3 regions of the Tessaracoccus pujii genome follow, and region 2 is predicted to be linked to each of the others. Evidence: riboswitches for the same ligand, from Rfam matches in the RefSeq annotation. Region 2 holds a riboswitch; each other region holds the start of a gene.
What was found. Region 2 has a riboswitch for thiamine pyrophosphate ahead of ACX1D0_RS09010 (thiamine ABC transporter substrate-binding protein). Riboswitches for the same ligand answer to the same signal wherever they lie in the genome.

Region 1: another riboswitch for thiamine pyrophosphate. It lies ahead of thiM (hydroxyethylthiazole kinase); the one in region 2 lies ahead of ACX1D0_RS09010 (thiamine ABC transporter substrate-binding protein).
Region 3: another riboswitch for thiamine pyrophosphate. It lies ahead of ACX1D0_RS10000 (ABC transporter substrate-binding protein); the one in region 2 lies ahead of ACX1D0_RS09010 (thiamine ABC transporter substrate-binding protein).

What each region holds. Positions count from the first base shown of each region.
Region 1 covers NZ_CM137012.1:3,163,821-3,166,017, reverse strand. Annotated here, with positions in the region: gene kbl (glycine C-acetyltransferase) at 1-1,131, shown strand, start outside; TPP riboswitch at 1,293-1,388, shown strand; gene thiM (hydroxyethylthiazole kinase) at 1,381-2,197, shown strand, end outside.
Region 2 covers NZ_CM137012.1:1,848,809-1,851,005, reverse strand. Annotated here, with positions in the region: gene ACX1D0_RS09010 (thiamine ABC transporter substrate-binding protein) at 1-1,055, opposite strand, end outside; gene ACX1D0_RS09015 (ABC transporter permease) at 1-15, opposite strand, end outside; TPP riboswitch at 1,084-1,188, opposite strand; gene disA (DNA integrity scanning diadenylate cyclase DisA) at 1,231-2,197, opposite strand, start outside.
Region 3 covers NZ_CM137012.1:2,053,792-2,055,988, reverse strand. Annotated here, with positions in the region: gene ACX1D0_RS10000 (ABC transporter substrate-binding protein) at 1-958, opposite strand, end outside; TPP riboswitch at 987-1,085, opposite strand; gene ACX1D0_RS09995 (TIM barrel protein) at 1,204-2,034, opposite strand.

The sequences.
Region 1 (2,197 bases), 1.3 Mb from region 2:
GAGGCGCCGCTGACGACGGCGCAGGCCGCGCACGTCGGCACGCCGTCAGGCGAGGTGATCAACCTGTGCGCCAACAACTACCTGGGGCTGGCGAACTCGAAGGTGCTCATCGACGCGGCCAAACGGGCGTACGACCGCTGGGGCTTCGGCATGGCGTCGGTCCGGTTCATCTGCGGCACGCAGACGCTGCACCAGGACCTGGAGGCGCGCCTGACCGCGTTCCTGCGCAGCGGGAGGAACGGGCACGACGGGTGGGACACCATCCTCTACTCCTCGTGCTTCGACGCCAACGGTGGACTGTTCGAGACCCTGTTCGGCGCGGAGGACGCGATCATCTCCGACGAGCTCAACCACGCGTCGATCATCGACGGCGTCCGCCTCAGCAAGGCCGCGCGCTACCGCTACCGCAACCGCGACATGGCGGACCTGCGCGCGCAGCTTGAGGCGTCGCGGGGGGCGCGCCACCGGGTGATCGCCACCGACGGCGTGTTCTCGATGGACGGCTACGTCGCACCGCTGGACGAGATCTGCGCGCTGGCCGATGAATACGACGCGTTGGTGATGGTGGACGACTCGCACGCGGTGGGCTTCGTCGGCGCCACGGGGGCCGGTACCCCGGAGCGGTTCGGCGTCACGGAGCGGGTGGACATCCTCACCGGCACGCTGGGCAAGGCGCTGGGCGGGGCGTCGGGCGGCTACACCTGCGCACGGAGGGAGGTGGTGGAACTGTTGCGTCAACGGTCGCGGCCCTACCTGTTCAGCAACTCGCTGGCACCGTCGATCGCCGCCGCGACCATCGCTGCGCTGGACCTGCTGGAGACGTCGTCGGATCTGCTGGACCGGTTGGCCGGGCACACGGCCTACTTCCGCCGCCGGATGGTGGAGGAGGGTTTCGAGATTCCGGAGTCGGACCACCCGATCGTGCCGGTGATGCTCGGCGACGCCGTCCTGGCCGCCCGGATGGCCGATGAGGTGCTCGCGCGGGGAGTGTACGTACGGGCGTTCTCCTTCCCCGTCGTGCCTCGGGGTGCGGCGCGGATCCGGACCCAGATGTCGGCGGGATTGTCGCGGGAGGACCTGGACGCGAGTGTCGCGGCGTTCGTGGCGGCCCGCGCCGCCGTCGCGGACTGAGTGGGGCGCCCTGGGCCGCGGGAACGATCCCCCAGTGCGCGTGTCCCCGCGTGGACCCAGGCGGGGACACCCGCACTGGGGGATCGTTTCCGCGCCCGTGGACCCCTGACGATCCGCGCGCGGGTGGGGGTCTCCGGCCCGTGAACCACCCCTGGTAGGCTCGATCACAGCCGGGGTGCCCCGAGGTAGGGGCTGAGAACACACCCGCAACACCTGATCTAGGTCGTGCTAGCGAAGGGAGCCACCTCCATGACCATCCCCAGCCTCACCATCGACGCCGCCGCCGCCGCCGGCGGATCCCACACACACGACGGCACCGCCACCGTCGCCGCAATCCTCAGCGCCGTACGCACCGCGACACCACTCGTGCACTGCATGACCAACACCGTCGTGCCCGAGGTGACTGCAAATGTGCTGCTCGCCGTCGGCGCCGCGCCCGCGATGATCGACCTCCCCGAGGAGGCGGAGATCTTCGCGACGGTGGCCTCGGCGCTGCTCGTCAACGTCGGCAACGGCCTCAGCGAGCAACACGAGGGCATGCGTCGCGCCGCCGCGGCGGCGGACCGGGCCGGCACCCCCTGGGTCCTCGACCCGGTCGCCGTGGGCGCCCTTCCCGTGCGCACCCAGCTCGCCCGCGACCTCCTCGCCCACCGTCCCGCCGCCATCCGCGGCAACGCCTCCGAGATCCTCGGCCTGGCCGGGGCGAGCGGCGGCGGTCGCGGCGTGGACGCCACCGACGAGGTGGAGGCCGCCGTCGAGACCGCCCGCGAGATGTCGCGACAGACGGGAGCCGTCGTCGCGATCTCCGGCCCCGTCGACGTGATCGTCAGCGAAGGCCGCACCACCCGCGTCACGGGCGGGGACCCCCTCATGCCGCTGGTCATCGGGACGGGGTGCGCGCTGGGCGCGACGGTCGCGGCCGCCCTCGGCGCCGCACGCGCCACCGGCCACAGCGCCCACGACGCCGTCGTCGCCGCGCACGCCGTCTTCGGCGCCGCCGGCCTCACCGCCGCCCGCCAGGCGCAGCACCCCGCCAGCTTCCGGACCGCCTGGCTCGACGCCCTGC
Region 2 (2,197 bases):
GTGGCGTCGGTCCACGCCCGGATCCACTCGTCGCGGGAGGCGCCGATCTCCTCCTGCGGCACCTCGATGGGCGCGTCGGGCAGCGCGGCGAACCTCTCCCACTGCTCAGGAAGGGGGGTCCCGGGGACGACGGGGAACATGTAGAGGTTCTCCGGGATGGCCGCCTGGACCTCAGGCGTGAGCATGAAGTCGATGAACTTCCGGGCCCCCACCTCGTTCTCGGCGCCCGCGATCACGCCCGCGTACTCGACCTGCCGGAAACAGGTCTCCAAGAGGGCCACGGTCGTGGACTCGTCGCCGGAGACGGTGAAGGCCGGCGAGGTCGCGTAGGACAGGACGAGCGGCCGGGGGCCCTTGCCGTCGGCGCCGGAGAAGTCGGTGTAGTAGGCGTCCGTCCAGCCCGAGGCGATCTTGGTGCCGTTGTCCATCAGCGAGCGCCAGTACTCCAGGTAGCCCTCGCCCTTGGCGCCGACGGTGGCGATGAGGAACGCCAACCCCGGCGACGACGACGCCGGGTTGGTGACCACCAGGAGGTCCTTGTACTCGGGCTCAGCCAGGTCGTCGAGGGTGACCGGCACGGGCAGGGCGTGGTCCTCGAACCAGGCCTTGTCCGCGTTGATGCAGACGTCGCCGTAGTCGACGGGGGTGAGATCCGGGGCCTGGAACTCCTCGGGCACCGTGGCCGCGGCCGGCGAGGTGTACGGCGCCAGGACGCCTTCGTCCGAGGCACGGGACGCGAAGGTGTTGTCGATACCGAACACCACGTCGCCGAGCGGGGAGTCCTTGGTGAGGATCAGCTGGTTGACCAGCGCGCCCGCGTCCCCCGGCGTCGTATAGGTCACGTCGTAGCCCGTCTGCTCGGCGAACGAGGCCTTCAGCTCGTCCGGCAGCGTGAACGCGTCGTGGGTGAAGACGGTGAGGGTGCTGGTCTCTGTGGGCCCGGCTGCCGAGGACGGGCCGGTGGTCGTCGTGGACTGCGGCGAGCCCGCGCAGGCGACGAGGGCGAGCGCCGCGACCGAGGCGGCAAGGGTCCTGGTGGTGGACGTCCTGGACATACGTGTCTCCTTTCGGAGGCTCGGCGAGGCCGAGGAGATTCTCACTCCCTACGCCGGTGCTAACCGGATCAGGTTGAGGGTCTGCGGCTTCCCGCACTCTCAGCGCCCCAGTGGCGCTCCCCTGTGTGTGCGCCCAGGCTATACCGTCGCGACGCCGGCGGAAGACGGGTCCGCGTCAGGTGATCTCTGCGATCCGCAGCATCGCGTCGCGAATCTGGCGCGCGCGGAGCTGTCCGATGCCCTCCACCTCGAGCAGGGAGCTCACCGGGGCCCCGGACAGCTCCTGGAGGGTGAACCGGTCCACGAGCTTGGCCACCAGAGGCGACGGCAGGCGGCCGACCATGGTGAGGAGCCTGACGCCGCGGGTGGTCAGCAGCTGTTCCATGGGCGGGTTCGAGCCGAAACCGAGGCGCTGGGCCACCAGCTGGCCGCTGAACAGTTCCTCGGTGGAGAAATTGTGCAGGCGCGCCAGGTCGAACTCCGCCGGCTCGTCGAGGTTGTGCGCGTAGTCCTCTGTCAGGAGCCCCGCGACACCGTCGAAACTCGTGGCGAGTTCAGCGTGCTGCATGGCCACCATGCGTCCCTCGACGCCGAGGACGTCGGCGTGGAACTGCATCTCGGAGGACAACCTGCGCGTGAGCTCCAGGCGGTGCACCACGTGAGTGAGGTCCCGTAGCGTCACCTGCTCGCCGATCTCGAGGGCGGTGAACTGATCCATCAGGTCACCCAGCCGCGTGACCACCCGTGCCAGGGTGGCCAGGGTCTGGTTGGCCCGGCTGATCACCTGGGGGGCGGTCTCGACGACGTGGCGCCGGCCCTCGAGGAAGAGCGAGACGGTGGACATGGAGGCCGACACCGTCACCACGGGCACACCGGAGGCCTGGGCCGTCCGGTCGGCCGAGCGGTGGCGGGTTCCGGTCTCCGCGGTGGGGAGGTCACCGGCCGGCACCAGGTGCACGCCGGCCGCGATGATGGTGGAGAGATCCGTCGACAGGATGATGGCACCGTCCAGCTTGGCGAGCTCGCGCAGTGCCTGCTCGGTGCACTCGACCCCGATCTGGAAGCCTCCCGAGCACACCTGGTGCACCTTCGCGTTGTTGCCCAGCACGATCAGGGCGCCGGTTCCCCCGAGCAGAATCCGG
Region 3 (2,197 bases), 200 kb from region 2:
TGGTCAGCGGCCGGCCGTCGGGGCCGTCGAGGAGGCCGTTGTCGACGAGGAGGCGACCGTATTGCTGCCACGTGTCTTCGGTCTGGGTGCCCACGCGTCCTGCGTCGTCGGTGAGGTATTCGTCGGAGAGCATGCGCTGGCTTTCGATGACGAGATCGGTGTCGGTGAAGAAGCCGGGGTTGGCGTCGATGAGGATCTGGGCGGCCTCGTCGGGGCTGTCGGCGGCGAACTCGTAGCCGCGGACCAGGGCGGTCACGAACGCGCGTGCCTCGTCCGGGTGCTCCGAGATCCATTCTGGGCTCCCGGACACGATCACGTTGTAGGTGTCGGGGAAGCCGTAGTCGGTGTAATGGAAGTAGCGCAGCGGGTAGCCCCGGTGCTCCGCCTCGATGCCCTCCCAGGCGAGGAAGGGGACCGTGAAGTCCGCGCGGTCTGCGTAGAGGGCCTCGTAGGCGGACGTGCCCAGGGTGACCGTCTCGAAGGCCCCTGCGCCGCCGTCGGCCTGGATGACCCGTTGCATCATGAGTTCCTCGGCAGGTTCACCGAATCCGGCGTAGGTGCGTCCGTCGAGGTCGGCCGGGCGGGCGATGCCGCCGTCGGCCTTCACGGCGATGGCGGTGGCCCACTTCTGCAGCACGGCCATGACGGAGACGACCTCGGCGCCCGCGGCCTTCGCGACCGTGAAGTTGCTCTGGAAGCTGATGCCGAACTCGGCTTGGCCGGCGTCGATCAGCTGGTCGGGCAGGGACTGGTTGAACGGCAGGAGTTCCACCTCGATCCCGGTCTCGTCGAAGTAGCCGCGTTCAAGTGCCACGTACATGCCGGTGTGGTTGGTGTTGGGGGTCCAGTCGAGGGCGAAGCGCACCGCGGTGGTGTCGGCGGAGATCGCGGCACCGGCGTCGGGTCCACACCCGGCGGAACCCAGAGTGACTACGGTGATGGTGGCGAGGGCGGTCACGAATCGACGCCAAGGAGGGGGGAGCGTACGGGTGGTCACAGGACAGTTCCTCCGTCAGAATTACCTGAATCAGGTTCGCGGGTGTGTTCTCAGCCCCTCATCTGCGGGGGCACCCCGTGTCGCGGGCGAGTCTACGGGCGCCCTGTGGCTGGCCGGGGGCGGGTTCGGCGAGCCTTCGCCGTTCGGCGCTTTCCGCGAGGCTGGAAGTGCCCCCACAATCGCAACGTGAGGATCTCCCGCGGCGGTCAGGCGAAGGCTGCCGTGAAGGCATCCAGGGCAGCGTCCGAATCGCCTTTGGCGAAGGCCTCCATCGCGACCACGCCGGTGTAGCCAATGTCTCTCAGCACGCGGGCGACCGCGGCGTAGTTGAGTTCGCCTGTGCCGGGTTCGCAGCGCCCTGGGACGTCCGCGACCTGGATCTCGCCGATCCACGGCTGGCTCGCCTTGACCAGTTCAATCAGGTTCCCCTCACCGATCTGGGCGTGGTAGAGGTCCAGGTTCATTCTGAGATTCGGGGAGTTGACGGCGGACACCAGGGTTCTTGTGTCACTGGCCAGCGCGAACGGTGTACCGGGGTGGTCCACCGGAAGGTTCAGGTTCTCCAAGGTGAACACCTTGTCGTGCTTCGCACCCAGATCGGCCAGGAGGCGCAGGGTGTCGGCTGCGCGAAGCCACATGGCGGGAGTGACGACGTCGACAGGCCTGACCGGGAGACCTCCCTCGCCCAGGCCGGTGCCATGCACGTTAAGGCTCGGGCAGTTGAGCATTTTGGCTACCTCGATCGACCTCTCGGCCGTCGAGAGGAACGTCGCGATCCCGTCGTCCTCGGTGAGGTTGCCGCTGAGATACCCGGTCATGGAGACAATCGAGGCTGGGGACGCGGCGAGAGCTTCGATGTCCTTGTCCGCCCAGCCCCAGATCTCGACGAGCAGGCCACGGTCATGGATACGCCGAACCCTGTCGATGAACGGCAAGTCCAGGTAGATCATCTCGGCGCTGGCAGCCAGCCGGTATCCGGTCGTTGACCGCGCAGTCTGGTCGCTATCCGGCGAAGTGGCCTTCAAGTTCTCCGTCATTTGGTCTGTCTTCCTCGTGTCAGCACGGGCCGCTGTGGCTCGACTCGCAGCGATAATTGGGTAGTCGGTTGGGGTTCCAGGTCCCGGAGCCCCAACCGACAGGCTCGCGTCGTGCCTGAGGGCGGATGTCCCTCCGTTGTCAAACAGCCAGCCAGCGAGGACG